3 regions of the Bradyrhizobium sp. Ken01 genome follow, and region 1 is predicted to be linked to each of the others. Evidence: predicted binding sites of a transcription regulator. Region 1 holds the regulator's gene; each other region holds the start of a gene.
What was found. Region 1 encodes LexA, which represses DNA repair genes until DNA is damaged. Its sites were predicted from a motif close to TGTTCNNNNTGTGTTCNG; they were not measured.
Positions count from the first base shown of each region.

Region 2: the regulator LexA is predicted to act here: its motif matches at 6,970-6,987, upstream of AC0L3S_RS07675 (ribonuclease T2 family protein).
Region 3: the regulator LexA is predicted to act here: its motif matches at 3,068-3,085, upstream of AC0L3S_RS09420 (DNA recombination protein RmuC).

Region 1 covers NZ_JBVVPC010000036.1:39,009-49,082, forward strand. The annotation lists gene AC0L3S_RS28475 (bifunctional diguanylate cyclase/phosphodiesterase) at 1-2,093, shown strand, start outside; gene AC0L3S_RS28480 (S41 family peptidase) at 2,238-3,575, opposite strand; gene AC0L3S_RS28485 (alpha-hydroxy acid oxidase) at 3,878-5,011, shown strand; gene AC0L3S_RS28490 (HAD family hydrolase) at 5,020-5,652, shown strand; gene AC0L3S_RS28495 (hypothetical protein) at 5,807-5,998, shown strand; gene AC0L3S_RS28500 (molybdopterin molybdotransferase MoeA) at 6,208-7,419, shown strand; gene lexA (transcriptional repressor LexA) at 7,595-8,296, shown strand; gene AC0L3S_RS28510 (hypothetical protein) at 8,771-9,208, shown strand; gene AC0L3S_RS28515 (ComEC/Rec2 family competence protein) at 9,347-10,074, opposite strand, start outside.
Region 2 covers NZ_JBVVPC010000005.1:119,731-129,804, forward strand. The annotation lists gene AC0L3S_RS07630 (YegJ family protein) at 1-328, opposite strand, end outside; gene AC0L3S_RS07635 (YegJ family protein) at 447-860, opposite strand; gene AC0L3S_RS07640 (branched-chain amino acid aminotransferase) at 1,140-2,222, opposite strand; gene AC0L3S_RS07645 (MarR family winged helix-turn-helix transcriptional regulator) at 2,562-3,101, shown strand; gene AC0L3S_RS07650 (response regulator) at 3,098-3,829, shown strand; gene AC0L3S_RS07655 (ATP-binding protein) at 3,847-5,235, shown strand; gene AC0L3S_RS07660 (DUF3617 domain-containing protein) at 5,398-5,928, opposite strand; gene AC0L3S_RS07665 (hypothetical protein) at 5,973-6,266, opposite strand; gene AC0L3S_RS07670 (hypothetical protein) at 6,449-6,913, shown strand; gene AC0L3S_RS07675 (ribonuclease T2 family protein) at 7,034-7,726, shown strand; gene AC0L3S_RS07680 (23S rRNA (adenine(2030)-N(6))-methyltransferase RlmJ) at 7,779-8,639, shown strand; gene AC0L3S_RS07685 (cold-shock protein) at 8,889-9,104, shown strand; gene AC0L3S_RS07690 (outer membrane protein) at 9,172-9,795, opposite strand; gene uvrC (excinuclease ABC subunit UvrC) at 10,046-10,074, shown strand, end outside.
Region 3 covers NZ_JBVVPC010000006.1:206,917-216,990, forward strand. The annotation lists gene AC0L3S_RS09400 (GIY-YIG nuclease family protein) at 136-471, opposite strand; gene truA (tRNA pseudouridine(38-40) synthase TruA) at 495-1,232, opposite strand; gene fmt (methionyl-tRNA formyltransferase) at 1,353-2,288, opposite strand; gene def (peptide deformylase) at 2,421-2,945, opposite strand; gene AC0L3S_RS09420 (DNA recombination protein RmuC) at 3,117-4,316, shown strand; partial or broken gene AC0L3S_RS09425 (GIY-YIG nuclease family protein) at 4,379-4,675, shown strand; gene AC0L3S_RS09430 (AmpG family muropeptide MFS transporter) at 4,794-6,158, shown strand; gene AC0L3S_RS09435 (hypothetical protein) at 6,167-6,604, opposite strand; gene recR (recombination mediator RecR) at 6,631-7,233, opposite strand; gene AC0L3S_RS09445 (YbaB/EbfC family nucleoid-associated protein) at 7,235-7,564, opposite strand; gene AC0L3S_RS09450 (DNA polymerase III subunit gamma/tau) at 7,591-9,408, opposite strand; RNA gene ffs (signal recognition particle sRNA small type) at 9,503-9,599, opposite strand; gene AC0L3S_RS09460 (transporter substrate-binding domain-containing protein) at 9,793-10,074, shown strand, end outside.

The sequences.
Region 1 (10,074 bases):
TCGGCGAAAGCACGACGATCTCCATGCTGCACCGGGACGGCACGATGCTCGCGCGTTATCCCCATTCCAGCGAATTGATGGGGCGGAATTTCAAGAACGGTCCGTTCGCGCATCAAAGGGTTTTCGGGCTCGACCATTTTGCCGGCCGCTTCATGAGCCCCGTCGACGGCGAGGACCGGCTGATTTCCTCACACGCCCTGCCTCACTTCCCGATCCTGATGATGGCCACCACGGCGCGCGCGACGGCCCTCACGGACTGGCGCGAGCAGATCGGCATCTTGATCTCGGTTGCCGCCTCTTCCGCGCTCGCCATCGCGGGCGTGCTGATCGCGATCATACGCAAGCTCCTGGAGCAGCATCGCCTTTCGCGGGAACGGCTGACGCTGGAAAAGCAGCGCCTCGACCGCGCCGTCAACAACATGACCCAGGGCCTGCTGCTGTTCGACGCCTCGCAGCAGCTCGTGATCTGCAATCAGCGCTACATCGAGATGTACGGACTGTCGGCCGAAATCGTGAGACCCGGCAGCAGCTTCCACGACATCATTGCGCACCGCAAAGCCACCGGCTCGTTCACCGGCGATGTGGACCAATATGTCGCGCGGGTCCTGCGCGACATCCATGTGCGCAATTCCATGGTGGTCGAGACCTCCGACGGTCGCTCGATCCAGATCGTCAACGAACCGCTCACGGACGGCGGCTGGGTGGCGACGCATGAGGACATCACGGAGCGCCGGCGCATCGAGGAGCGCATCACCCATCTCGCTCATTACGACGCGCTGACCGACCTGCCCAACCGCACCATGTTCCACGAGCATCTGCGTCAGGAACTCAATCTCGTCGCCGGGGGCGAACAGCTCGCGGTGCACTACATCGACATCGACGAGTTCAAGGGCGTCAACGACGCGCTCGGACATCTCGTCGGCGACGAGCTCCTGAAGTCGGTCGCGCAGAGCCTCCGGCGGTGTGCGGGTCCGGCGGACTTCGTGGCGCGCCTCGGCGGCGACGAATTTGCCATCGTCCAGAGCGCGGTAACGTCGCTGGATCAGGTCAACGAGCTCGTCGCGCGGGTGTTCGAGGCCATCCGCGCGCCGTTCGACTGCATGGGACATCATCTTGCCACCGACGCCAGCATCGGCATCGCGCTGGCGCCGCAACATGGAACGGCGCTGGACCAGATCCTGAAGAACGCGGATATGGCGATGTACGCGGCCAAAGCCGCAGGGCGTCGCACCTATCGCTCTTTCGAACCGGAGATGGACGCCAAGATCCACGAGCGGCGGCAGCTCGAGATCGACCTGCGCCACGCCATCGCTCAAGGCGGGCGCGAAGGCGGCCTCGAAGTTTATTACCAGCCATGCCTCAGCCTGAAGGACGACCGCATCACCGGCTGCGAGGCGCTGGTGCGCTGGCGCCATCCCGTGCGCGGCATGGTCTCGCCGGCCGAGTTCATCCCGATCGCCGAGGACACGGGCCTGATCAACGAGATTGGCGAATGGGTGCTGGCGACCGCCTGCCGGGACGCGGCGAACTGGCCCGACGACATCCGCCTCGCCGTCAACGTCTCGCCGGTGCAGTTCAAGAGCGGCACGCTGGCGCTGAAGATCATGGCGGCGCTTGCCGCCTCCAATTTGCCGGCGAGCCGGCTCGAGCTCGAGATCACCGAGGCGGTGCTGATCCGCGACGACGACACCGCGCTTGCGATCCTGCATCAACTCCGCGCCATCGGCGTCCGCATCGCGCTCGACGATTTCGGCACCGGCTACTCCTCACTGAGCTATCTGCATCGCTTCCCGTTCGACAAGATCAAGATCGACCGCTGCTTCGTCGACGACATCGCCGGCCCCGATGGCTCCGCCAGCATCGTGCAGGCCGTCGTCAATCTCGCGGCCGCCCGCCGCATGACCACCACGGCCGAGGGTGTCGAGACAGAGGAGCAGCAGCGTCTGCTGCGCGCGCTCGGCTGCTCCGAGATGCAGGGCTATCTGTTCAGCGCGGCGAAGCCGGCCGACAAGGTGCTGGAGCTGTTCGCGGTCCATCGCAGCCGTCTCGCACAGCGCGGCGGCAACGAAGGCCGTCGCCGCGAGGCAAGCTAGTCATCCGTTGGAATGTGTGAGGAAGCGCTTCGTAGGTGGGCAAAGCGAAGCGTGCCCACCTCTTGTCTCGCCGCGGATGCAGAACCGGTGGGCACGGCGCTTACGCTCCTTTGCCCACCCTGCGGCATCTCGACAGGCGATCAATTAGTTCGGCACCGCAGCCTTCGACGCCGGCTTGGCGGCGACCGCATTCGCGGTTTGGCCGTGCAGGAAGTCGTAGGCCGTATGCAGGGCCTTGTCGTCTTTGGCTTCCGGCGGGACATAGGACTGCGACCCGGTCTGCTCGGTGCCATCGGCCGCCTGGAGATGACCGCGCATCTGGGACTCCGCCATGGTGTCCATCCGGCCCTTCAGCTCGGCCGGCACGTCCTGGAGGATCTCGATGTCGGGCGCGATGCCCTGGGCCTGGATCGAGCGGCCCGAAGGCGTGTAGTAGCGCGCCGTGGTCAGCGCCAGCGCGCCGTTGCCGGTGCCGAGCGGAATGATGGTCTGCACCGAGCCCTTGCCGAACGAGCGCGTGCCGATCAGCGTCGCGCGCTTGTGGTCATGCAGCGCGCCGGCCACGATCTCCGAGGCCGAGGCCGAGCCGCCGTTGACGAGAACCACCAGCGGCTTGCCCTTGGTGAGGTCGCCACCATGCGCGGTGAAGCGCTGGGTCTCTTCCGGATTGCGGCCGCGGGTCGAGACGACCTCGCCACGCTGCAGGAACGCGCTCGACACCGATACGGCCTGGTCGAGCAATCCGCCTGGATTGTTGCGCAGGTCCATCACGTAGCCCACCAGCTTCTCCGGCGGAACCTCCTTGGCGATCGATGCGATCGCCTTCTTCAGGCCATCGGTGGTCTGCTCGTTGAACGAGGTGACGCGGATATAGCCGATATCGCCGTTCTCGACATGGAAGCGCACCGGGCGCACATGGATGATCTCGCGCTTGATCGCGACGTCGAGCGGGGCGTCGGCCCCCTTGCGCACGATCGTGAGCTTGGTCTGGGTCTCGACCGGCCCCTTCATCTTGTTGACGGCCTGCTCGAGCGTCATGCCCTGCACGGCATCGCCGTCGATCTTGCTGATGAGGTCGCCGGACATGATGCCGGCCTTGGAGGCCGGCGTGTCGTCGATCGGCGAGACGACCTTGACCAGCCCCTCCTCCATCGTGACCTCGATGCCGAGCCCGCCGAACTCGCCGGAGGTGGTCTCCTGCATCTCGGTCCAGGCCTTGTCGTTCATGTAGCGCGAGTGCGGATCGAGCGAGGTCACCATGCCGGTGATCGCGCCTTCGATCAGCTTGGCATTGTCGGGCTTCTCGACATAGCTCGCCTTCACCCGCTCGAACACTTCGCCGAACAAATTGAGCTTGGAATAGGCGTCATCCGCGCTCGCTGCCGCCCGTGCCGCCCATACGCCGCCGTGCGGACTGGCTACCAAAAGGGTCAGACACGCTCCGGTGAGCGCGCCCAGTGGAAACAGCAGGGTTTTCCGCATGAATAGGCTGGCCTTTTTGCTTCGCGGTTCGGTGGGGCTGGAGAGCCGCCATGCAAATGGCGATCCAGCCTGCTTCTCACAATACCATTCTGGTTTCTTCAAGGCCGGGATGCCACGCCGGCGGGTACACCGTAAAAATCCCCTCGTCCGGACCTAAACTTTCGGCAACGTTGCAGGACCCGGTTCGTGCGCAGCGGGGGGCGGCCGGCCCACGCCTCGCAGCCATGCCATTTTAGGATGGTTTTGGCGCCCCGGACGGGTTAGGCGATGAGGGAAGGCTTCAAATTCTCGGGAGGATAACAATGAACGAGGCACCCCGCATCCAACCGGAAAGGAACGTCGAGCTCGGCGCCAGCACCGAGCCGTTCCAGAATCTGCATGAATTCATCCGGAAAGCCCGCGCCAACCTCAACCAGAATGCCTGGGACTATATCGTCGGCGCGGCCGAGACCGAGACCACGATGCGTCGCAACCGCATGGCGCTGGACGAGATCGCCTTCCGCCCGCGCGTGCTGCGCGATGTCCGCAAGGTCACCGGCTCGGTCGAGCAGTTCGGCCGCAAGATGCGCCTGCCGGTCTTGCTCGCCCCCGTCGGCGCGCTCGAGATCTTCGACCCGGATGGTGCGGCGAGCGTGGCACGCGCCTGCGGCACTTTCGGTGCGGCGCACATGCTCAGTTCGGTGTCCGAGCCCGGCCTGGAAAAGACCGCCGAAGCTGCGCCCGAGGCGCTGCGCCTTTACCAGCTCTATGTGCGCGGCGACGACGCCTTCGTCGCCGACGTCGTCAGCCGGGCCGAGAAGAACGCCTATGCCGCCTTCTGCCTGACCGTCGACACCGCTCATTACAGCCGTCGCGAACGTGACATCGCCAAGCGCTACGTTCGCGAGAGCCGCCTGCGCGCCACCGGCGGCGACTACCAGAAGGGTCTGGAGTGGCGGACGGTGAAGATGATCAAGGAGAAGTTCAAGATCCCGCTGATCCTCAAGGGCATCGCGACGTCAGAGGACGCACTGATCGCGATCGATCACGGCGTCGAATGGATCTACGTCTCCAACCATGGCGGCCGTCAGCTCGATCACGGTCGCGGCGCCTTGCATGTCCTGCCCGAGATCGTTGACGCCGTGAAGGGCCGCGCCAAGATCATGGTCGATGGTGGCGTCTGTCGCGGCACCGACATCGTCAAGGCAATCGCGGCGGGCGCCGACCTCGTCGGCATCGGCCGGCTGCAATGCTGGGCGCTGGCGGCGGCCGGCGAAGCCGGCGTGGCGCGCATGCTGGAGCTGCTCGAGGACGAAGTGCTGCGCTGTCTCGGCCTCCTGGGTGCGACCTCGTTCGCCGAGGTCAACAAATCCTGCCTGCACCAGGCGACCGCAACCAACGCGCCGAGTGTGTTCAGCGCGTTTCCGCTGTTCGACCACGAGCCATATCGATACTGAGTGAAAGGATGCAGGTGACATCGCTGTCTCCCGGAGCTGCGGATGCGCTCCTGTTCGATCTCGGCCGCGTGGTGCTCGATATCGATTTCTCCAAGGCAATCGCCTGCTGGGCGGGACATGCCGGTTGCGAGCCCGAATCCATCGTCGCGCGCTATGTGCGGGACAGCGAAGCCTATCGGTTGCACGAGATGGGGAAGATCAGCGATGAGGACTATTTCGCCTCATTGCGAGCCTCGCTCGGAATCGGCATTTCGGATGCGCAGTTCCTGGAAGGCTGGAACGCGATCTTCGCCGGCGAAATGCCTGATATCGCCGAGCTGCTGCCGCGGGCAGCGAAGCAGATGCCGCTCTACGCCTTCTCCAACACCAACCGGCCGCACGTGGACCATTTCTCGAGGGAATATGCCGACCTCCTCGGCCATTTCCGCGAGCTGTATTTGTCGTCCAGCATCGGCCTACGCAAGCCGGACGCGAAGGCCTTCGACCACGTCGTTGCGGCGATCGGCGTGCCCGCCGGGCGTATCGTGTTCTTCGATGATCTTGCCGAAAATATCGAGGGAGCGCGGGCGCGCGGCTTGACGGCGGTGCATGTGACCTCGCCCCGGGACGTCGGGAACGCATTGAAGGCATTGGGCATCTGACGACTATCTGTCGTCGCGAAACCCGACGGGAACAATTTTGAAAAAATTGAGGAACCCGATCACTTTGTGCATTTTTGTACAGAGTTCCCGGAACGGAATACCGCCTTCCGGACTCTTAGAGTCCGCTGGGACTTCTACGGACGGATGCATCATCGTGTTGGGCAAGACCTACCTCACCAAGCAGGCCTCTCTTCTTCTTGAATTCGCCAGGACAACTTCAGATTCGGATCTTTCCGCCAAGCTTGTGAGCAAGGCCGCCGACCTGAAATCCCAGGCCGATCCGTTGCCCGACAAGGATAAGGGATCCAAGGCGCCCGACGTAACATCCGGGCAGGCAGGCAGCTGATCGATGCAAGCCGGTGATTTCGTGGCTTCGATGACCACTTTCCTGCCGATCTCTCACGTTCTTCGGATCATGCCGCGACGCGCTTGATCCCGGCTTCCGGAACGATGCGAAGCGGCGGGATGACTGCCCCCGTTTTTGCCTCTGCGCCCGCGCTCGGCTAGAAGACTTGCGGAACATTCGCCCGAACGTGCCGAGCAGGAGTTTTCGCCGTGGCCTTGATGCCGGTTTCCGACGCGCTCGCCGCGGTGCTGGCGGATGCAGAGCCACTGCCGGAAGAAATGATTTCCCTCGACGAGGCCTACCATCGCGTGCTCGCGCGTGACGTCGCGGCGCGGCGCACGCAGCCGCCGCAGGCGATGTCGGCGATGGACGGTTACGCGGTGCGGGCGGCCGACGCCGCGACGATCGATTCGGAGCTCACCGTCATCGGCGAAGTCGCGGCGGGCCGACCGTTCGCCGGGAGGGTCGGCGCCGGCGAGGCCGTACGGATCTTCACCGGCGGCGTCATTCCCGGTGGCGCGGATGCCGTCGTGATCCAGGAAGACACTGTTGTCGCCGGCAAACGTATCACGATCAAGGAAGCCGCGATCGCCGGACGGCACATCCGCCCAGCCGGTATCGATTTCCGCGAGGGCGACGTGCTCCTGCGCAAGGGAAGCCGTCTCACCGAGCGCGACCTCGCGCTCGCCGCCGGCATGAATCATCCGCACCTTGCCGTTTTCAGGCGTCCGAAAGTCGCGATTCTCGCCACGGGCGACGAGCTGGTGATGCCGGGCACCACGCCCGGCCACGGCCAGATCGTCTATTCCAACGGCTACGCCCTGCACGCGCTCGCCCGCAGCGAGGGCGCCGAGACCATCGACCTCGGTATTGCCGCCGACACGCTGGAGGCGACCACCGCCGGCATCCGCAGCGCCCGTGAGAGCGGCGCCGACGTCCTGATCACGACCGGCGGCGCATCGGTCGGCGACCACGATCTGGTCCAGCAGGCGCTGCGGGACGAAGGCATCGCGATAGCGTTCTGGAAGATCGCGATGCGGCCAGGCAAGCCGATGATGCACGGACGGCTCGGCGCAATGGGTGTGATCGGCCTGCCGGGCAATCCCGTGTCGTCCTATGTGTGCGCTTTCCTGTTCATGGTGCCGCTGATTCGCGTCCTGTCTGGCCGTTCGGTGATTCACCACCGCCGTGAACGCGCCGTGCTCGGCCGCGACGTCGGCGCCAACGACCAGCGCGAGGACTATCTGCGCGCGCATCTGGAGGAGCGTGACGATGGCACACGCGTCGTTCTTCCCGTCAATCATCAGGACTCTTCGCTGCTTGCGAATCTCGCTGCAGCACAGGTACTTCTCGTGCGCGCACCGTTCGCGCCGAAGGCCGAAGCCGGCACGGCTTGCGAAGTGTTGCGGCTCCCCGTCTGAGCGTCCGGCAATGCGCGTTCCGCGAACTTTGCTCCGTTCACGGTAAATTAAGCAGTTGCGGAACATGTATCGAACATATAGTGTCCGTTCATGATTTGTTTCGAGCATGTAGCGGCTTATGGCCGAATTCAGCGTCTCGGAATCGGACGACATCAACCGGGGGACTTTGGTCGAGATGTTAACGCGCAAACAATACGAGCTTCTGCGGTTCATCAGTGAACGTCTGAAGGAAAGCGGCGTGCCGCCCTCCTTCGACGAGATGAAGGATGCGCTCGACCTGCGCTCGAAGTCGGGCATCCATCGCCTGATCACGGCGCTCGAGGAGCGTGGCTTCATCCGACGCCTGCCCAACCGCGCCCGTGCGATTGAAGTCATCAAGCTGCCGGAGCTCCAGGCAGCCGCCGGCAGCCGCCGCGGCTTCACGCCGAGCGTCATCGAGGGCAATCTCGGCAAGGTGCGTGCGGGCTCCAGCCTGCCCGCTGACGAGGGCGAACGTCCCGTGGCGGTGCCGGTGATGGGCCGCATCGCGGCCGGCACGCCGATCGAGGCATTGCAGACCCGCAGCCATACCATCAGCGTACCGCCTGACATGCTCGGCTCGGGCGAGCATTACGCGCTCGAAGTACGCGGTGATTCCATGGTCGAGGCCGGGATCCTCGACGGCGACATGGCGCTGATCCAGCGCAACGAGAGCGCTGATACCGGCGACATCGTGGTGGCGCTGATCGACGACGAGGAAGCGACGCTGAAGCGCTTCCGCCGTCGCGGCGCCTCGATCGCGCTCGAGCCCGCCAACGCAGCCTATGAGGTCCGCATCCTGCCGCCCAACCGGGTGAAGATTCAGGGCAAGCTGATCGGGCTTTACCGGAAGTACTGATAACGGAAGTACTTCATGCCGGAAGTGCTTCATACCCGAAGTACTTGGCGCCTTGCGCGCTTCCGATCGGCATCGCCGGTCGGAGATTGGAGCGGATCATCATCCGCTCCGGCTGGATGGTCTTTCTGGTTCTGCACAGACTATCCGGCCCCTCCTCCGGCGCTGGCTCCTCGCGACGCCGACGAAGCGGCACCGCTTCGCGGCTCGAGGAAACGGCGGCCAGCGGTCAAGTCCGCAACGGCATGCGATCGAGCAACCATTGCAACCAGCCGGCAATATTCGCGCACGCGCCTCCCGAATGCATCGCGGCGAGCTTTGTTCCTATTGGATTCGGGAAAGATAATGTGATCGCGGCTTGCGGAAGCCAGCCGCAGATTTGCCCACAACCAAGCAGAGCTTTCGTGCTTCCACTCTGATGGAGGCCTGCGCCTCGATAAGAGACGCGGGTTGCTATCCCAGCATGAGGAGCACCCGATGTGTGACTACAGCCTACATGCCGTCGCGTCGCGCCCCGCCGAAGTCGGCGAGACGATCGTCACGACAAGCTTCCGCGGCACCTCGACGCGCGGCTTCGCCTCCGCAGCCGATCCATCCGTTGCCGTCTGCCTGCTGCCGGGAACGGAGCTCGCCTTCGCCGACGACGTCCGCTACGACAATCGCTGGATCTGGACGCGCACCATCAATTCCCGCGTGGGCAAGTTCGGCAAAATCGATCCGCACGTCCCCGACCGCCATCACGACGCGATCGAATTCCCCGACGGCAAATATGTCCTGGTGACGCAGCTCGTCGAAGGCCAGCGAGCGACCGTGCTGCAACTGCCGGTGACCCAGTCGGTCACCGAGCGCGAGCACAAGGCGCAGATCATCGCCGACAGCAGGCAGCCGACCGTCACGCACCTGCCGATCGGCTGAAACAGCCGCCCTCCGGCTACGAGGTCGGAGGTCAGGATTGAATCGCCATCGCCGGCCGTGGCCGGCGAGATGGTGTAGTTTGCGCCCAGCGAATCCGAGCGGACGCACCGATCCACTGCGTTGCTCCGCACCATCAGATCAATCGTCGGCCTGCAAGTCCGTCTCCGCCGGCGTTGCGTCCTTGATGCGGGACGCGGTCGTCTTCGGCGCGAGGCTGCCGTCGAAATCACCCTCGCCGGCGCCGGCCGGCAACCAGGGGCGGCTCGTGCCTCTCGCCCTCACCGCCTGAACCGCAAAACCGTCGCCACGCTGCGTCAGCGCCAGCGCGCTCTGGCTGGCGAGCCGCTGCCGATCGACCACCATCGCGGCGCAATCGGGCGGCGCGGGACGTGTCGTCACCACCAGCGCGGCCCGACTGCAATCGTCCGCGAGAGCGTCGGCGCGGAGTGCCAGCGCGACCAGCCTCCCGTCGGCCAGTGGCGTCACGCAGCCGGATTCGTCACAGGACACGCCATCGGCCAGCGAGGCTCTGCCCGCATCGCGGGGATCGGCGTCGGCAGCGAGCCATTCCTTGAGCAGAAAGCTGTCCTTGTTCGTCCTGATCAGGTGCAGATATCCGTCCTTGCCCCGCACGGCGACGCTCGCGCCATCCCCGGCAATCAGGATGTCGGGCTGCCGCGCCGACAGTCCCCAGAGGATCGCTGCCAGCAGCACCAGGGCGCCGGACCAGCGTAGCGGCGTCCGCAACAAGCCCAGCACGATGATTCCCAGGCTCGCCGCGATCAGCGGCGCGATTCCGAACGCCGGGATGCGGCCGACCGCGCCCGGCAAGGCCGCGACCCAGCGCGAGACCGCGACCATCCAGT
Region 2 (10,074 bases), on a different contig from region 1:
CGGAATAGCCCCCATTCGGCAGCTTCTTCACCTCGGCGATCCAGATGTGCTCACCGCCCTTGCGGGTCGAAAAGTGTACCTTCAGGGCGTGCCCTGTCTCTGACGGTTTCGGCGCCTCGTAGGAGGCCCAGAAGGTCGGCAGCGTGCCACGGGCGCGCGCGATCGCGGTGTTCATCTCCGGATCGGTGGTGCGCACGTCGACGACGGGCGAACGGGCCTCAGCTGAGACATCCGGCTTGGGGCCGATGGTCAGAATGCCGAAGACAGTGACGCCGGCGATTGCGGCGAGAACGGCCCATTTCAGGGGTTGGGGAAGAGTGGATGCCATGGTCGCGATGTCCGGATGGATGAATATCTCCGGGCTTTGTCGCGGGAACGTGGCGGGGCGTTCATGGCCGTCGCCGCAAGCAGAGGCAACGGAAGAGAGATTGTTCCGCGCCCAAGGCCTACGGCTGCTCCATCCGGGCCCGGAGCGCGTCGGCGTCCGCCTTCGGCATGGATTTGAGCAGCGGCTTGATGGTTTCGCCGCCGACGATCTTGCCGTTGCGCATGAACATCCAGTCCGAGATGTCGGCGTCCTTGAACGCGGCGAGGTCTCCCAACCGCTTTCCTGGCAGATTGCGCGGCGTATCCCCAAACCGCGCTGCATATTCCCCACCCGGAAGCTTCTTCACTTCACTCATCCAGATGTGCTCGTCGTTCCCGGTGCTCGGAAATCGAACCTTGAGAGTGTGCTCCGTCTCCGTTCGCTTTGGTGCTTCATAGGAAGCCCAGAAGACAGGCAGGGTAGCGCGTGCGCGAGCGATCGCGGCATTCATCTCGGCGTCCGTGTCGGCCACGCTGATGACCCGGTCCGCCACCTCGACCGCCGGCCCGGGACCCAATGTTAGAATGCCGAATAGAGCGACTGCCGTTACGACAGCGGATACGGCCCATTTGATTGGCTGGGAGAGAGGGGCAGGCATGTCGCGAGGTCTGAGAGGCTTGATGTCTCGTCATCCTCGCACAGTTGCAGTGATGGATTCAACAACTAAAGGTTAGCGCCGTTCGTGCAAACGCGGCGCACTTCCTTCGCAGGAAGGTGCGCTGCGGACCCGTTTCGCGAGCTCGGCCCCGCGCTCAGCCCAGGAGACGAGGTCTCAAATCACCTTTTTGATCCAGTTGTGCGGATCGTTGGTGCGGCCGTACTGGATGTCGACGAGCTGCTTGCGCAGCCCCATGGCAACGGGGCCCGCGGCGCCGCCGCTGATCTCGAAATCGCCGCTCACCGACCGCACCGTGCCGATCGGCGAGATCACGGCCGCGGTGCCGCAGGCAAACGCTTCCTTCAGCTTGCCGCTTGCCGCATCCTTGCGCCACTGGTCGAGCGAGTACGGCTCCTCGCGCACGGTCTTGCCGGCGTCTTTGGCCAGCGCGATGATCGAATCGCGGGTGATGCCGGGCAGGATGGTGCCGAGCGGCGGCGTCGACAGCGAGCCGTCGTCGAACACGAAGAACACGTTCATGCCGCCGAGCTCCTCGATATAGCGGCGCTCGATCGCATCGAGGAACACGACCTGGTCGCAGCCGTGCTGGATCGCTTCGGCCTGGGCGCGCAGGCTTGCGGCATAGTTGCCGCCGCATTTGACGGCGCCGGTGCCGCCGACGGCCGCGCGCGTGTAATTCTCGGACACCCAGATCGAGACCGGCGCGGGGCCGCCCTTGAAGTAGGAGCCGACCGGTGAGGCGATCACCGCGAAGATGTATTCGGACGACGGCTTGACGCCGAGGAAGGTTTCGCTCGCGATCATGAAGGGGCGCAGGTAGAGGCTGCCTTCGCCGCCGGGCATCCAGGCGCGGTCGATGCGCACGATTTGCTCGACCGCCTCGATGAAGACGTCTTCAGGGAGCTGCGCCATCGCCATGCGGTCGGCCGAGTCCTTGAAGCGCCGTGCATTGGCGTCGGGGCGAAACAGGTTCACGCCGCCGTCATCGCGCTTGTAGGCCTTGAGGCCTTCAAAAATTTCCTGGGCGTAGTGCAGGACGGCGCCGGCCGGATCGAGCTGGAAATTGGTGCGCGCCTCGACACGCGCCTCGTACCAGCCGCCCTTGGCCTGGTTGTAGCGGACCACTGCCATGTGGTCGGTGAAGACCCGCCCGAAACCGGGGTCCACCAGCTTGGCGACCCGGTCCTTCTCGGGGGTCGGATTGGATGCGGGCTGGATGTCGAATTTCATGCTCATGTCCTTGCCTCCCGCTGCCGGTGGCGGCGCCGTTCTGGCACCCGCCTGCCCCGATTTGGGCCCGGCTGGCTCGATTGGTTTCTGGCCGGACCGCCGCCAGCCTTGTTACGGCCGGTTTCCGTGGCCAGCATGTCACCGAGGACATGCTTTTGCGGAAGACGGAAGTCCAGTATGTTTTGCCGAAATGCCGTTCGACAATCGCACGGTTGATCTGCTCCGGCCGTCGCCACCTGTCCGGCCCTCTCTGGCCGCCTTGCTTCGATGCCCACCCGACGCGAAACGATCTAAAATTTCGTGCGGGTTGATCGTTTTGTAACATTGAAACCAAGATACGTCAATATGCCTGACATAAATTTCGCGACTCCTTCTCAAGACGCTGCCGGGCCGCGGCCGGCCGCAGACGACGGAGGCAATTTGCGCTGGGATATCATCGAACTGCTGTTCTTCGCCTATCGCGATTTCGTCGGCGATCCCGACCAGGAGCTGGAGGCATTCGGCTTCGGCCGGGCCCATCATCGCGTCATGCACTTCGTATATCGTTATCCCGGGCTCAAGGTCGCCGACCTCCTCGACGTCCTGCGTATCACCAAGCAGTCGCTCGGCCGGGTGCTCAAGCAGCTCCTGGACGAGGGCTATATCGTACAGAAGACCGGCGACAATGATCGCCGCCAACGCCTGCTGTTTGCGACACCGAAGGGCGAGGCGCTGGTGCAGAAGCTCGCCGGGCTTCAGACCACGCGCATCACCAAGGCGCTCGCCGAGATGGCGCCGCAGGACGCCGAGACCGTCAAGCGCTTCCTGCGCGCGATGATCGACCGCGACGATCCGGACAAGGTGCTGGAGACGATCTTTGCCACCGTCAATCAGGACAAGGAGTGACCGTGCCGCTCGCTGCCACGCTCGCACGCCCGCCGGCACGTCCCGCCGACGATGCCCCGCATCTCCTGCTGGTCGATGACGACCGCCGCATCCGCGATCTGCTTTCGCGCTTCCTTGCCGGCGAAGGCTATCGCGTCTCGACCGCCGCCAGCGCCAGCGACGCCCGTTCCAAGCTTTTGGGCCTGCACTTCGACCTCTTGATCCTGGATGTCATGATGCCCGGCGAGACCGGCTTCGATCTCGCGCGTTTCATCCGGACCTCGTCCTCGGTGCCGATCGTGATGCTGACGGCGCGGCACGAAGCCGAAGCGCGCATCGAGGGCCTGCAGATCGGCGCCGACGATTACGTCGCAAAGCCGTTCGAGCCGCGCGAGCTTGCGCTGCGCATCAACAACATCCTCAAGCGCGCCGCGCCGCCGCCGCAGGCCGCTGCGGTGGAGAAGATCGCATTTGGCCCGTACATCTATCACCTCGACCGCGGCGAACTGCGCCAGGGCGAAGACGTCATTCACCTCACCGACCGCGAGCGCGAGATGCTGCGGATCCTGTCGGAGACACCGGGCGAGACCGTGCCGCGTAGCGCGCTGACCGGCAATGGCAGCGTCAACGAGCGCGCCGTCGACGTGCAGATCAACCGCCTGCGGCGCAAGATCGAGACCGATCCCGCCAATCCGCTGTTCCTCCAGGCCGTGCGCGGCATCGGCTACCGGCTGGTAGCCTCGCCATAAAGAGTGAAGCGCCACCGATGAGCACGATCGATACCGGCCTGACGCTTTTGAAGAGCGCTGCCGGCCGCGTCTCCGCCGCCAATGGCTGGATGGGCAATGCGTTCAAGGGCTGGATGCCGACCGGCCTCTACGCGCGTGCGCTGCTGATCATGATCGTGCCGATGGTGATCCTGCAATCGGTCGTCGCCTTCGTGTTCATGGAGCGGCACTGGAACACGGTGACACGGCGCCTGTCGGCCGCGGTGGTGCAGGACATCGCCGCGCTGATCGACGTCTACAAGGGCTATCCGCAGGACAAGGACCGCAACGAGATCCGCCGCATCGCGCAGCAGCGCCTCGGCCTCGTCGTCGATTTCCTCCCCGCCGGCGACATGCCGCCGCCGGGACCAAAGCCGTTCTTCTCGCTGCTCGATCAGACGCTGTCGGTGCAGCTCGGCCGCCAGATCGGGCGCTCCTTCTGGATCGACACGGTCGGCCGCTCCAACCTCGTCGAGATCCGGATCCAGCTCGACGACGCCGTGATGCGCGTGTTCGCGCAACGCAGCGCCGCCTATGCCTCGAACTCGGAGATCTTTCTGTTCTGGATGGTCGGCACGTCCTCGATCTTGCTGATCGTCGCGGTGCTATTCCTGCGCAACCAGATCAAGCCGATCCTGCGACTAGCAGACGCCGCCGAAAGTTTTGGCAAGGGCCGCGAGGCGCCGAATTTCCGCCCGCGCGGCGCGCGCGAGGTGCGGCGCGCGTCGGTCGCCTTCCTCGAAATGAAATCGCGCATCGAGCGGACGATGGAGCAGCGCACCGCGATGCTCGCCGGCGTCAGCCACGATCTGCGCACGATCCTGACGCGGTTCAAGCTCGAGCTGGCGTTGATCGGCGACAGCCCCGAAATGGAGGGTATGCGCAAGGACGTCGACGAGATGTCGATGATGCTCGAGGACTACCTCGCCTTTGCCCGCGGCGATTCCGGCGAGCAGTCCCAGCCGACCGACATGGCGCAGGCGCTCGAGGAGCTGCGCAGCGACGCCGAACGCCACGGCCACATTGCGACCGTCGCGTTCAACGGACTGCCCGTGGTCACGGTGAAGCCGGCCTCGTTCAAGCGCTGCCTCGCCAACCTCGTCACCAACGCCGCCCGCTACGGCAAGAGCATCGCCATCACCGGCCAGCGCGATCACCGTTATTTGACCGTGACGGTCGACGACGACGGGCCGGGCATTCCCGCCCATCTGCGCGAAGAGGTGTTCAAGCCGTTCCTGCGGCTCGACAACGCCCGCAACCAGGACGAAGGCGGCACGGGTCTTGGCCTCGCCATCGCCCGCGACATCGCCCGTTCGCACGGCGGCGACATCACTCTTGGCGACAGCCCGATGGGGGGATTAAGGGCGAGCGTGCGGATACCGGTGTAACTGCTCTTACCTCGCCCCGCTTGCGGGGAGAGGTCGGATCGCTCTTGCGATCCGGGTGACGGGGTGCAGGTCCGTCAGCGATCTCACTCGCGGAGAGAGGCCCCTCACCCCACCCCTCTCCCCGTAAGAACGGGGCGAGGAAGCGCACCGGCCGCGCGGCACCTATTTCGGCAACAGCGCCTTCAGCTTGTCCATGTCGCGCACGTTCATCTTGAAGCCGCCGGGCATCACGATGTCGCCGGGCTTCTGGTCCGGCTTGCACGCCCCCAGCCATTTCGCTTCGAGCTGCATGGTCGTGTCGCGGCCTGCCGTGCCGGCGGCGCCGCCTTGTGCGTGCGACGACGTCTTCACCGTATAGGCCGAATTGAAATCGCCAGTGATCTCAGCATGCGAAGTCGTGCTGATGCCGGCGACATTGCATTCGGAATCGCTGACATAGCCGTTTGCGGTCTTCTTGATGTCCTGCTTGGCGCAAATCTGCTTGGCCATCGGGGAGACGTTGTTGTTCATCTCCTTGTCGACGGTCTCGTCGGTGCAGTGCTGCATGGTCATCTCGGGCACCGGCGTGCCGGTCCTGACCATCTTCAATTCCCACAGGCCCGCCTTGCGCACCGGCAGGTCGTCAGCGCGGGCGCTGGCTGCCGACAAGACGAGACAAAGGGCGGAGCCGAGCAAAGCGAGTTTGCGCGTCATGAGGGAAGCTCCCGGCTGCGAGATAGCGGCGTTGCGAAAGCGCCTCAGTAGAGCGTGCGGATCGGCTGGTCGGCGGCGCCATAGGGCACCCAGCGGCAGGAGAACGAGATGTAGCCGCCCTCATAGGCCTGCATCGCCAGGAATTTGGCGACCTTGCCGTAGCGCGCGCAGTGATCGACCGCGACCTGCCGCGCATCGACCTGGGTTGCCATCGAATAGGCGATGATGCCACCGGTGTCGTTGCCCTTGAACGGAGGCACCGGAAGGAGATCGGCGCGTGCCGACTGGCTCGCCATCATACCCAAGGCAAGTAGGCCCGCGGCCGCAATGATTCGCATTCCCGTCACTCCGATTGGTTGGCGGCAGTTTACGGTGCCGGCGCGACGGAGGAAAGAACCGAAGACCCCTCTAACGCAGCATTGCAGTCAACTCGTCGGCAAGTGTTGCCGCGCTGCACTTGACCTCCCCCGGCCTTCGCGGCACCGTCCGACCCTCGCAGATCATGCTGTCTGGATTGCCCATGCGCGCCTCGACCTTCCTGAAATCGCTCCGCTTTGCCGCCGTGCTCGGCCTCCTGTTCGGGGCGCTGTCGCTCGGCGAGGCCAGGGCCGCTAATCCGCTGGAGCTGAATTTCTGGCTGAGCGGGCCGCGCTATGACGGCAACGTCTCCGAATGCGACAGGGCGCTGCCGACGATCGCCACGCAGTTCTGGGAGAAGGAAAGCTCGTTCTGGAATTCCTCGTTGAAGATCACCGGCTTCGCCGCGGTTCACGAGACCGCGTTCCGGCCCTGGGCATCGGACAACATCCCTCGCCGCTATTGCACCGGCGAGGCCATGCTCACGGACGGCAAGATGCGCAAGGTGCATTTCTCGATCGTCGAGGATGGCGGCTTCGCCGGCTATGGCCAGGGCGTCGAATGGTGCGTGGTCGGGCTCGACCGCAACTGGGCCTACAACCCGGCCTGCCGCGCCGCCAAACAATAATTGAAAAAGTTCTGATCCGGACAGATCAGGCGGCCGAACGACGGTCGCCCGAATTTTGTTCTTGAAATGTTCTTATCGCCTGCTAGGCTCGTCTGCACAGTCTAGTTGAGGGGCGTCGCCATGTTTCATTCCAGATTGCATTCGTTCTCCCGCCTGATGATCTCGCTGACGCTTGCGGCCGGGCTGGCTGCGCTGGCCGGTGGCGCAAAGGCCCAGGACAAGCGGCAGAACACGCCCGGCGAATTCGATTTTTATGTGCTGTCACTGTCGTGGTCGCCCTCCTTCTGCGAAGAGGCGGCGGAGCGCGGCGGCCGCTCGCAGATCCAGTGCAGCGGACGGCCCTACGCTTTCGTGGTGCATGGTCTGTGGCCGCAATATGAGAACGGTTTTCCGGAATATTGTCAGCGGCCGTCGCCGCGGCTGAACCGCAGCATCGTCTCCTCCATGCTCGATCTGATGCCGGCGCCGGGGCTGATCTTCAACGAATGGGACAAGCACGGCACCTGCTCGGGCCTGGCCGACCGCAACTATTTCGAAACGATCCGGAAGGCGCGCGCCGCAATCAAGATTCCGGCTGAATATCTCGATTTGTCGCAGGCCAAAACCGTGGCGCCAGCGGAGGTGGAGGAAGCCTTCATCAAGGCCAATCCGGGCCTCAGCAATGCCGCCGTCTCGATCACCTGCAACCGGACGCGGCTATCGGAAGTCCGCATCTGCCTCAGCAAGGACCTGCAATTCCGCGCCTGCGAGGAGATCGACCGCCGCGCCTGCCGCCGCGACCAGGTGGCGATGCCGCCGATCCGGGGTGGGTAGCCCAGGCGTCGTGCCTCTTTGCTCAGGCCGTCACGTGGCGTAGTGCTCTTGCATGAATTACCGCCACGCCTTCCATGCCGGCAACTTCGCCGATGTCATCAAGCACATCGTGCTGGCGCGCATCATCACCTATCTCCAGGACAAGCCGGGCGCGTTCCGCGTCATCGACACCCATGCCGGCGCCGGCCTCTACGATCTCGAAAGCGACGAGGCGCGCCGCGGCGGCGAGTGGCTGACGGGCATTGCGCGGCTGATGCAGGCGCGGCTGTCGAATGACGCCATGGCGCTGACCAAGCCCTATCTCGACATCGTCCGCGCTTTCAATCCGAAAGGTGAGCTCAAGGCCTATCCGGGCTCGCCGCTGATCGCGCGCGCCCTGCTGCGGCCGCAGGACCGCCTCGTCGCCTGCGAAATCGAGCCGAAGGCGCGGAAAGCGCTGATCGGCGTGCTGCGCCACGACGAACAGGCCCGCGTGGTCGACCTCGACGGCTGGATGGCATTGCCGGCTTTCGTGCCGCCGAAGGAACGGCGTGGGCTCGTGCTGATCGACCCGCCGTTCGAGGCAAAGGACGAGTTCGAAAAGCTCGGAGAGGCATTCTCGGCGGCTTTCGCGAAATGGCCGACCGGTATCTATGTAATCTGGTATCCTGCCAAGAGCCGACGTGCCACCGACACGCTGGTGCAATCAGTGGCGCGGCTCGCAGCCGCAGCAAAACCGCCGGGAAAATGCCTGCGCCTGGAATTCAGCGTGGCGCCGCAAGCCGACGGCGCAGCCCTCACCTCGAGCGGGCTCTTGATCGTCAATCCCCCTTACACACTGCACGGCGAACTCAAGACGATCCTGCCGGAGCTGGAAATGCCGCTTGGCCAGGGTGGCGCTGCCAGATTCCGATTAGAGGTGCCGAGGCCGTAACACTCCGGCATCTTGGGAAAAATATGCAGGAGCGGTGGTCAATCTGCAGAGAACCGTATTATGCTGTTGCGGTGACTGGCTTTACGTTCCGCTTCCGCGAATGGTTGCGGCGGAGTGAAGGCCTAAGAAAGATCCAGTCGGACCGAATGGTCTGCCCAAGGATGGCCAGCTCCCGGGCTTCGTAAGTCCCGGTCATGTCGTGACGCGCGTCTGCGTCACGACGGAGGAGCAATGAGGGGGAGTTTCCCGATGGCCATGACGGGAACGGTCAAGTTTTTCAACGGCGAGCGCGGCTACGGATTCATCAAGCCGGACGACGGAGGCCGCGACGTCTTCGTGCATATTACTGCTGTGGAGCGGGCCGGACTGAAGGACCTTGCCGAAGGACAGCGTATTACTTTCGAAGTCGAACCGGACAAGAAGGGCAAGGGGCCGAAGGCGGTCGATCTGGTCATCCTTCCCTAGCGAGCCTGGTAAAAAAATCCCGGCCGCGAGCAGCCGGGAGGTTGGTCCGGTATTTTCTTCTTAGCTATCAGAAGTGATAGTTCACGCCTGCGCGCACAACGCTGGCGCTATAGCCGTTTGACACGCCTGTAATTGCGAACTGACTCGTCGACAGATCGATATAGAGATATTCGAGCTTGGCGCTCCAGTTCGGAGCGAACATAACTTCCGCGCCGGCACCGATGGTCCAGCCGGCGCTGGTGTGCGACTCGGTCCAGCCGAACGTCTGCGCGCGCAGCTCGCCGAAGGCGAGGCCCGCCGTGCCGTAGAACAGCACGTTGCTGAAGGCGTAGCCGGCGCGGCCGCGCAGGGTACCGAACCACGGATTGGAGAACTTCCACGGCGCGAAGGTGTCGTCGGCACCGGCTGCCTGGATGTCGCCCTCGACGCCGAACACCCACGGGCCGGTCTGGAAATTGTAGCCGGCCTGAACGCCGCCGACGAAGCCTGACGGCTTTGCGGGATTGTTGTTCACCGAACCCCATTCGTAGCCGAGATTGGCGCCGAGATACGGACCGGCCCAGCTATAGGCATTGAGCGGCTGATTGACCGTGTAGGGCGCACGCTGCCCGTAATTGAGATCGGCGGCCTCTGCCGAAGCCGTCCAGCCGAGCGCAGCCAACGCGGCTGCGCCCACAACGAGCCTCTTCATCACACACTCCAACGCAACTGCCGTTACCGGTGCGATGCCCGCGCCGCCGCGCGAGGCAAAACCGCATGGTTACGGAACCACCACTTTTTCGCGTAAGATTTATCGAGAGTTTTAAGTTAAAGGCCTGTTAAGCCGGGTTACCGCGCTGTTAACAGGCTTAAGCAAGCGTTACCGGGAACTGCGGCGCCATCCTGTGCGCGCCGCACGGCCGGAACTTCAAATCGGCACCCGCAGCGCCTAAATTCGCACCATGGTTCACGATTCCCCCGACAATCCGGA
Region 3 (10,074 bases), on a different contig from region 1:
GCTGCCGCCAATCAGTCCGCCGTCATGCCCGGGCTTGTCCCGGGCATCCACGTTCTTCGGCGTCCTTGCAGGAAAGTTCGTGGATGGCCGGGACAAGCCCGGCCATGACGCCTGTGGCGGGAGCTCAGGCCCGCCTTACTGGACAATCGTATCGTAAAGGTCCTTCCATTCGGGATTGTCCTTCAGGATTAGCCTGACCTTCCACGTCCGTGACCAATGCTTGATGTTGTGCTCGCGCTGGATGGCAGTCTGGATGTCTTCATAGCGCTCGAAATAGACGAGCAGCTTGACTCCGTACTTCTTGGTGAAGCCAGGCACGAGTCCATTTCGATGCTCGTACACGCGACGAATAATGTCATTCGTCACACCGACATATAAAATGCCGTTGGCCGCGCTCGCCAGGATGTACACCCATCCCCCATGCATGGTCGCATGTTGCCGCACGTGGATGGCCGGGACAAGCCCGGCCATGACGCCAGTGGCGGCATCACGCTCTAATAATCCACCTGCATCAGGTACAGCCCGTCCGGCGGGGCGACGATGCCGCAGGCGGCGCGGTTGCGCGCGGCGAGCGCCGCGGAGAGATCGTCGGCCGTCCAGCGGCCTTCGCCGACCCACATCAGCGACCCCACCATCGAGCGCACCTGGCTATGCAGGAACGAGCGCGCCGAGGTGAGAATCGTGATCTCGCGCCCGTCGCGCAACACGTCGAGCTGATCGAGCGTCTTCTCCGGCGACCTGGCCTGGCACTCGGTGTCGCGGAAGGTGGTGAAATCGTGCTTGCCGAGCAGGCGTTGCGCCGCCGCATGCATCGCATCGGCGTCGAGCCGGCGCGGCACGCGCCAGGCGTGGCCGGCATCGAGCGCGAGATTGGCGCGGGTGTTGACGATGCGATAGCGATAGTGGCGCTTCACGGCCGAGAAGCGCGCCTCAAAGCTATCAGGCACGATGTCCGCCTCGAGCACCGCCACCGGATGCGGGCGCAGATGCGCATTCAAGCCATCGCGAAAACGGCCCGGCGGAAACTGCTTGTCGACATCGACATGCGCGACCTGGCCGCGCGCATGCACGCCGGCATCGGTGCGGCCCGCTCCGTGCACGCGCGCATCCGCGCCGGTCATCGCCTTCACGGCCGCTTCCAGCGCCCCCTGCACCGAGGGCAGCGTCTCCTGCACCTGCCAGCCGAAGAACGGCGCGCCGTCATATTCGATGATGAGCTTGTAGCGGGGCATCTTGTCCAGTTTCGCTGTCATCGCCCGGCTCGACCGGGCGATCCAGTACTCCGCAGCCTATCCATTCGACCGAGAAGCCTCGGCGTACTGGATACCCCGCCTTCGCGGGGTATGACAGCGTCAGGTGAATTTGGCGCCGGGCTTCAACGGCACGCCGCGCAGGAAATCCGCGGCCTGCATGCGCGCCTTGCCTTCGCGCTGGAGCTCGATCAGGCGGATTGCGCCCTCACCGCAGGCGATGGTGAGGTGATCGTCGAGCACCTCGCCCGGCGCGCCCGAACCCTTCGCCAATTCACAGCGCAGGATTTTTACCCGCGCGTTCTCGCTCACGCCGGTGAGCTCGGCCCAGGCGCCGGGAAACGGCGACAGGCCGTGGATATGGCGCAGCACCTCGCGCGCGGGCCTGGTCCAGTCGATCCGCGCTTCGGCCTTGTCGATCTTGGCGGCGTAGGTGACGCCATCCTCGCTCTGCTTCTTCAACTGGAGCCCGCCGCGATCGAGCGCAGCCATGGCGCGCACCATCAGATCGGCACCGAGCCGGGACAGACGATCATGCAGATCGAGCGCGGTCATGTTGTCCGTGATCGCGAGACGCTCGGCCATGGCGACGTCGCCGGTGTCGAGGCCAACATCCATCTTCATCACCATCACGCCGCTCTCGGCATCGCCGGCCATGATCGCGCGGTTGATGGGAGCAGCTCCGCGCCAGCGCGGCAGCAGCGAAGCGTGCAGATTGTAGCAGCCGAGCTTTGGCGCATCGAGGATCGCCTGTGGCAGGATCATGCCATAGGCGACGACGACGGCGGCATCGGCGTCGAAGGCGCGAAATTCGTCCAGCGCCTCTGGCGTTTTCAACGTCTTCGGCGTCAGCACCGGCACGCCAAGCTTTCGCGCAGCCTCTTCCACCGGGGTCGGCTGCAATTGCAGCCCGCGCCGGCCGCCGGGCTTCGGCGCGCGCGTATACACGGCCGCGATCTCGTGGCCGTGCGCGACGAGCTCGAGCAGCGTCGGCACGGAGAAATCGGGCGTGCCCATGAAGATCAGGCGGAGGGACATGTGGCGGCGCTCGGTAAGGATGGTTCTCCGTCATGCCCGGGCTTGTCCCGGGCATCCACGGTCTTGGCGACAAGCAAGCAACGCGTGGATAGCCGGGTCAAGCCCGGCCATGACGACGAGAGAGAACCCTACTCACTCGCCGCGCTTGGCGGCTTTCTCGAACTTCTTCAGCACGCGGTCGCGCTTGAGCTTTGACAGGTAGTCGACGAACAGCACGCCATTGAGATGGTCGATCTCGTGCTGGATGCAGGTGGCGTAGAGGCCTTCGGCGTCCTCCTCGTGCACCTTGCCGTCCAAATCCATGTAGCGCACGCGCACCTTCGCGGGCCGCTCGACCTCCTCGTAATATTCGGGGATCGACAGGCAGCCTTCCTCGTAAACCGACAGGTCCTCGGAGGAGGCGATGATTTCCGGATTGATGAAGACGCGCGGCTCGGGCTTGGTCTCGCCGTCCTGGTCGGGCTTGGCGAGGTCCATGGTGATCAGCCGCAACGGCTGCGCGATCTGGATCGCCGCGAGCCCGATGCCGGGCGCGTCGTACATGGTCTCGAACATGTCGTCGGCAAGCTTGCGGATCTCCGGCGTGACCTTCTCGATCGGCTTGGAGACCAGACGCAGCTGCTTGTCGGGCAGGATGATGATTTCTCTGAGGGCCATGGCCGCGATTTAAGCCGCGCGTTCGATGCGGTCAATCCGGCCGGGAACCCCGTTAACCCTCCGCTAACCATAAAACTTCGGGTTTCGTTAACCATCAAAATCAACAGGGCATTTGCCCGAAATGTTCGCTATTCGTTCGTGCGGGCGAGCGAATCGGCTAGAAGCAGGGGCATGAACGAGATCATTTTCATGCTTGGCGACTGGCCGGTGCGCACCGTGGACGCGCTGATCGGCTTCGGCGCCCTGGTCCTTATCCTGATGGTGACGATCGCCGTCGTGATCGCCCGCTCCGGGCGGCGCGGGGCGGAACTCGCGATGGCGAACGCGATCCGCGCCGACGAGCTCGAGGAACGCATCAGCCAGATGCTGCATGCCCAGAGCGAGGCTTCGGGGCGCGTCGACGCCATGACCCAGACGCTGGCCGGCCGCCAGGCTGACATGGCACGCGCGGTCAACGAGCGGCTGGATTCGGTGACCCACCGCGTCGGCCAGTCCATGGAGCACACCACCCGCAACACCATGGAGAGCCTGCGCGCACTACACGAGCGGCTCGGCATCATCGACAGCGCGCACAAGAACCTCACCGATCTCACCACGCAGGTGACGACCCTGCGCGACGTGCTCGCCAACAAGCAGTCGCGCGGCGCCTTCGGGCAGGCGCGAATGGAAGCGATCGTCCAGGACGGTCTGCCGAAGGGCGCCTACGAGTTCCAGTTCACGCTCTCGACCGGCAAGCGTCCTGACTGCGTCGTGTTCCTGCCCGACCAGCGGCCGCTCTGCATCGACGCGAAATTCCCGCTGGAAGCGATGACCGCGCTGCATGGTGCGCGCACCGACGAGGAAAAGCGGATCGCCACGCAGCGGCTGCGTGGCGACGTGATGAAGCATGTCAGCGACATTGCGGAAAAATATCTCGTCGCCGGCGAGACCCAGGACATGGCGCTGATGTTCGTGCCATCGGAATCGGTCTACGCCGAAATCCACGACGGTTTCGACGACGTGATTCAGAAGGCGTATCGCGCCCGCGTCGTGCTGGTGTCGCCCTCGCTGTTGATGCTGGCGATCCAGGTGATGCAGCAGATCATGAAGGACGCGCGTATGCGCGACGCTGCCGACCAGATCCAGACCGAGGTGATCAAGCTCGGCGACGATCTCGGCCGCCTGCGCGACCGCGTGCTGAAATTGCAGAAGCACTTTGCCGACGCCAACGAAGACGTCCGCCAGATCCTGATCTCCGCCGACAAGATCGAGAAGCGCGCGGGCCGGATCGAGGAGCTCGATTTCAGCAAGAGCGATGCGCCCGAAGCCCCACATCTCGTGGCGACCGGCGCTGCCGAACTGTTCCCGCGGAAGCTCCAGGCGGGGGAGTAGAATATAGAACACACTGTCGTCGCCCGGCTTGACCGGGCGACCCAGTATCCCAGAGGCGGCAGATGGGCGCTCGCTGCTACTACGTCTACATTCTCGCCAGCAAGATCGGAGGCACACTCTACATCGGCGTGACGAATGACCTCATTCGCCGGGTGGCAGAGCATAAGTTGAAACTGATCGAGAGCTTCACGAAAGACTACGATGTCGTGAAGCTCGTTTACTTCGAGCAGTTCGACGACCCGGAGAATGCGATCAAACGGGAGAAGCGGCTGAAGAAGTGGAAGCGCGATTGGAAGATCGCGCTGATCGAGAAAGACAATCCGGATTGGAACGATCTCTATTCGGGGATTGCTGCCCCCCATAATGCCGGCCTCTGGAATACTGGGTCGCCCGGTCAAGCCGGGCGACGACGCCTCCTCTTTGGCCGGCAGGAGCGACACCTCACTTATGGCCGCCAGAATCTGCTAACACCCTGCCATGACCGCACCCGACGCGACCTCCCCTGCCGGCCCCGGCACGGCCCCCACCTCCTGGCGTGACAGCCTTGCCGTTTACCTGCAACCGCGGGTGCTGATCGTGCTGTTCCTCGGCTTCTCGTCCGGGCTGCCGCTGGCCTTGTCGGGCTCGACGCTGCTGGTGTGGATGCGGGAATCGGGCGTCGATCTCAAGACCATCGGGCTGTTTGCGCTGGTCGGCACGCCCTACACGCTGAAATTCCTGTGGGCGCCGCTGGTGGATGCGATGCATGTGCCGCTGTTCACGCGCGCGTTCGGGCGGCGGCGCGGCTGGTTGCTGTTCTCGCAATTGCTGCTGATCGCAGCGATCCTGCTGCTGGCGCTGACCGATCCCGCGCGCTCGCCGTTCTACGTCGCGCTCGGCGCATTGCTGGTGGCGACGGCCTCGTCGACGCAGGACATCGTGGTCGACGCCTTCCGGGTCGAGAGCCTGCCGGAAAGCGAGCAGGCCGCCGGCATGGCGTCCTATGTCGCGGCCTATCGCATCGGCATGCTGGTCTCGACCGCCGGCGCGCTGTTCATCGTCTCGGGCTTCGAGAGCACCGGCATCACCCGCACGTCCGCCTGGATGTGGGGTTATGTGGTGATGGCGGCGATGGTGCTGATCGGGACGATCACGGCGCTGGTCGCGACCGAGCCCGAGCAGTCGGTGCGGGCGGAAGCCGCGACGCAGACGCAGACCGCGTTGGCGCGCGTGCTGCACGCGGCGGTCGGCGCCTTCTCCGAATTCCTGACGCGCAAGGACGCGCTTGCGGCACTCGCCTTCGTCGTGCTGTTCAAGTTCACCGACGCCTTCTCCGGCACGATGACCGCGCCGTTCGTGATCGACCTCGGCTTCTCCCGCAACGACTATGCGGCGATCGTGAAAGGCGTCGGTCTCGCCGCGACGCTGATCGGCGGCTTTGCCGGCGGCTTCGTCGCGCGGCGCTATTCGCTTGCGACCAGCCTCTGGATCGGCGGCGTGGTGCAGGCGCTCGCGAACCTCTCCTTCTCCTGGCTGGCCTTCGTCGGCACCAGCCAATGGGCGCTCGCCTTCGCCATCACCTGTGAGAACTTCACCAGCGCCATCGGCACGGTGATCTTCGTCGCCTATCTTTCGGCGCTCTGCCAGAACCCGCTGCACACGGCGACGCAGTATGCGCTGCTCACAGCGCTTGCCGCGGTGGGGCGGACCTATCTCTCGTCAGGCGCTGGCTTCGTGGCTGATACCACCGGCTGGCCGCTGTTCTTCGTGATCTGCATGCTGGTGGCGATCCCGAGCCTGGTGCTGCTGGCCTGGCTGCAGAAGCGCGGGCATTTTGATGCGCTGGGGCCGGTAAGGGTTTAGCGCCGCCCCTACTGCTTCTTGATCAAACTCCACTTCGTGATCACGGCCTCGCTCATCTGGCCGGGATCGTTGGCGCAGGCGATCTCGTCGACCTTGACCGAGATCTCCTTGCCGGCGAACGTTTTCAACTGTGCGGCCTGGGCGTCGCCGCTGGGAACGAGCTGGAAGGTTTCGGGGCCGGTCTCGAGATTGCACAGTCCGTTCGGCGGCGGCAGCCGGCGCGGCTCGGAGGTGATCTGGTACATCGCAATCCGCTTACCGACGTTCTTGACGTCGCGCACTTTCATCGTGTTCAGCTCGCCCGAGAGCACCTCGCCGGCATTGATCGGCTTGCCGGGCTTCGACGGCGGCGGAGCGCCGTCGTCCTGCTGCGCGGAGATGGCCGGCGTCGCCAGCATCGTCAGCGTCGCGAGCAAAGCCCATCGTGTGGCGAAAAGTTTCGTCATGTCGTCCGTTCCGTGAGTCTGGATGGCTAGAACAGGGTACGCTGCCGCATCGCGGCCGATAGCGTGCCTTCATCGAGATAATCAAGCTCGCCACCGACCGGGACACCATGGGCGAGCCGGGTTACTTTTACGTTGGCGTCCTGAAGCAGGTCGGTGATGTAATGTGCCGTGGTCTGGCCGTCGACGGTGGCATTCAGCGCCAGGATGACCTCATGCACCTGCGCCTCATGCGCGCGCGCCACCAGCGCCTCGATGGTGAGGTCCTGCGGGCCGACGCCGTCGAGCGGCGACAATGTCGCGCCAAGCACGTGATAGCGCCCTTGCGTGGCATTGGCGCGCTCCAGCGCCCAGAGATCGGCAACGTCGGCGACGACGACGATGATCGAGGGATCGCGCCTCGGATCGGTGCAGACCGTGCAGGGACTTTGCGTGTCGATGTTGCCGCAGGTCTTGCAGACCTGGACCTTCTCGAGCGCGACCTGCATCGCCGAGGCCAGCGGCATCATCAGCGCTTCGCGCTTCTTGATCAGATGCAGCGCCGCGCGCCGCGCCGAGCGCGGGCCGAGGCCCGGCAGCCGCGCGAGAAGCTGGACCAGCCGCTCGATCTCAGGACCCGCAACAGCGCCCATATTACTGGCCGAACAGCCCCGACAGCCCCGGCGGCAGGCCGAGCCCGCCGGTGAGCGACTGCATCTTCTCCTGCATGGCGGCTTCCGCCTTGCGGCGGGCCTCGCCGAACGCGGTGACGAGCAGATCCTCGAGCACCTCGCGCTCTTCCGCCTTCATCAGCGAAGGATCGATCTTGACGCCCTTGACGTCCATCTTCGCGGTCATGCGCACGGCGACGAGACCGCCGCCGGAGATGCCCTCGACCTCGACGTTGGCGAGCTGGTCCTGCATCTCCTGCATCTTGGATTGCAGCTGCTGCGCCTGCTTCATCATGCCGAAAATATCGACCATCGGTGCTGTCCTTGGAAAATTTGGCTCTAGAGATCGTCGCCGTCGGAACCGTCGGGCGGATCGTCGCTGCCGTAGTCGGCATTAATATCGGATTCCGGCGCCTCGGGGGCAAGCCTGCGGACCTCGACGACCTTCGCACCCGGAAAACGCGACAGCACCTCGCGCACGCGCGGGTCGGCCTCGGCGGTGCGCGCATGTTCCTGCTTGGCCGCCTGGCTCACCGAGCGCAGCGTCGGCTGGCCTGGCTCGTTGGAGACGATCACGGTCCAGCGACGCCCGGTCCAAAGCTCGAATTTGCGCGCGAGATCGGAAATCATGGTCTTGGAGGCGTTGGGCTCGAGCGCGACTTCGAGCCGGCCCTCCTCGAAACGAACGAGGCGCATGTCGCCTTCGAGCGCGCCCTTGGTCAGGAGGTCGCGCTTCTGCCCGGCCAGCGCAACGAGCTGGGTGAAGCTCGTGACGCGCAACACGGGCGCGGCAGCTTGCGGATCCGGCGCAGGCGTTGCCATCTGCGGACGGGCACCGCCGCCGCCGAAGGAGGACGGCGAGGAATTCGGCATGCGAACTGGAGCTGCGGACGCTACCGGCCCGGCCGGCGCGTTGCGCGCGGCACTGCCGCCGCTCACGACCGGCGAACCGCCGCCGCTCTGCTCCAGCATCTTGATCGCTTCGTCAGGCGTCGGCAGGTCGGCGACATAGGCGATGCGCACCAGCACCATCTCGGCTGCCGCGGCGGGCCGCGTCGCGGCCTGCACCTCGGTGATGCCCTTGAGCAGCATCTGCCACATCCGCGACAGCACGCGCATCGAGATCTTCGAGGCGAAATCCCGTGCGCGTACGCGCTCGGTCTCGCCATAGGCGACGTTGTCGGCGGTCGCCGGCACGATCTTCACGCGGGTGACGAAATTGACGAACTCGGCAAGATCCGAGAGCACCACGATCGGATCGGCGCCGACGTCGTACTGGTCGCGGAACTCCCTGAACGCGGACGCGATGTCGCCACGCGCCAGCGAGTCGAACAGGTCGATGACACGGGTGCGGTCGGCGAGCCCCAGCATCTGCCTGACGGCATCGGCCTTCACGGTGCCGGCCGCATGCGCGATGGCCTGATCGAGCAGCGAGAGCGAATCGCGCACCGAGCCTTCAGCGGCCCGCGCGATGATGCCGAGCGCTTCCGGCTCGATCTCGACGTTTTCCTTGGCCGCGATGTTGGCGAGATGCTTCATCAGCACGTCGGCCTCGACGCGGCGCAAGTCAAAACGCTGGCAGCGCGACAGCACGGTCACCGGAACCTTGCGGATCTCCGTCGTGGCGAACACGAATTTGGCGTGCTCCGGCGGTTCCTCCAGCGTCTTCAGGAAGGCGTTGAACGCCGCCGTCGACAGCATGTGGACTTCGTCGATGATGTAGACTTTGTAACGGGCGCTCGCCGGCGCGTATCGGACGCTGTCATTGATCTGACGAACGTCGTCGACGCCGGTATGCGAGGCCGCGTCCATCTCCAGCACGTCCATGTGCCGGCTTTCCATGATCGCCTGGCAATGCACGCCGAGCGTCGGCATCTGGACCGTCGGGCCCTTCACCGAGCCATCCGGCATCTCGTAGTTGAGCGCACGGGCAAGAATGCGCGCAGTGGTGGTCTTGCCGACCCCGCGGACGCCGGTGAGGATCCAGGCCTGCGGAATGCGGCCGGTCTCGAACGCATTGGAGACGGTGCGGACCACGGCCTCCTGGCCGATTAAATCGTCGAATGAGGAAGGACGGTATTTCCGCGCCAGCACCCGGTAGGGCGTGCTGGCCCGGCCGGCGCTGTCAGGATTGGGAGGGGCGCCAGCGTCGGTCATCGGTCGATCCGCAATGAAGTGTCTTTCGGCCGGCTTTGCGGAAAGGAGCGCGCTGGCGGCCCGAGCCGCCGGCGCAATTCGCTCGGAAAAACAGGTAGGAGACTGACGAGCGACCCGATCCGGACCTCGTTAGGGCTGCTTCCTTCCGGACCTGACCCGGTTGGCGAGTGGCTCGTCCACCGCCAATCTCCCGGTCCCTATTTGGGGCCAAAAGGACCGGAAAGCAAGCGGGTATCGGCTTGAACAGGCTGGGCTTCACGGTGGCTTGCCCAGCATCCGGGCAATTCCCGGTCTGCCCAGCCGATAGGCTGTGCTTTCACTGCCGGAGGCGCCTTGGTAAGAACGCTGCCGGAACTCCTTCCAACAGAAAAGCGATTGATCCCAATGGTTACACGTCGTGATGTTGCATCGATTGTCGGGCTTGGCGCGATGGCTGCGGCGACGCTGGCCTCCCCGGCCGTGGCGCAGACCGCCGATACCAACGAATCGACTTTCGCCCGCATCCGCCGCACCAAGAAGATGCGGATCGGCGCGGTCGGCGGCGGCGCGCCCTATTACATGAAGGATCTTTCGACGGGCCAGTGGAAGGGATTTTACGTCGACATCGCGAAAGCACTCGCGGACGACATGGAGGCCGAGCTCGAGATCACCGAGACCACTTGGGGC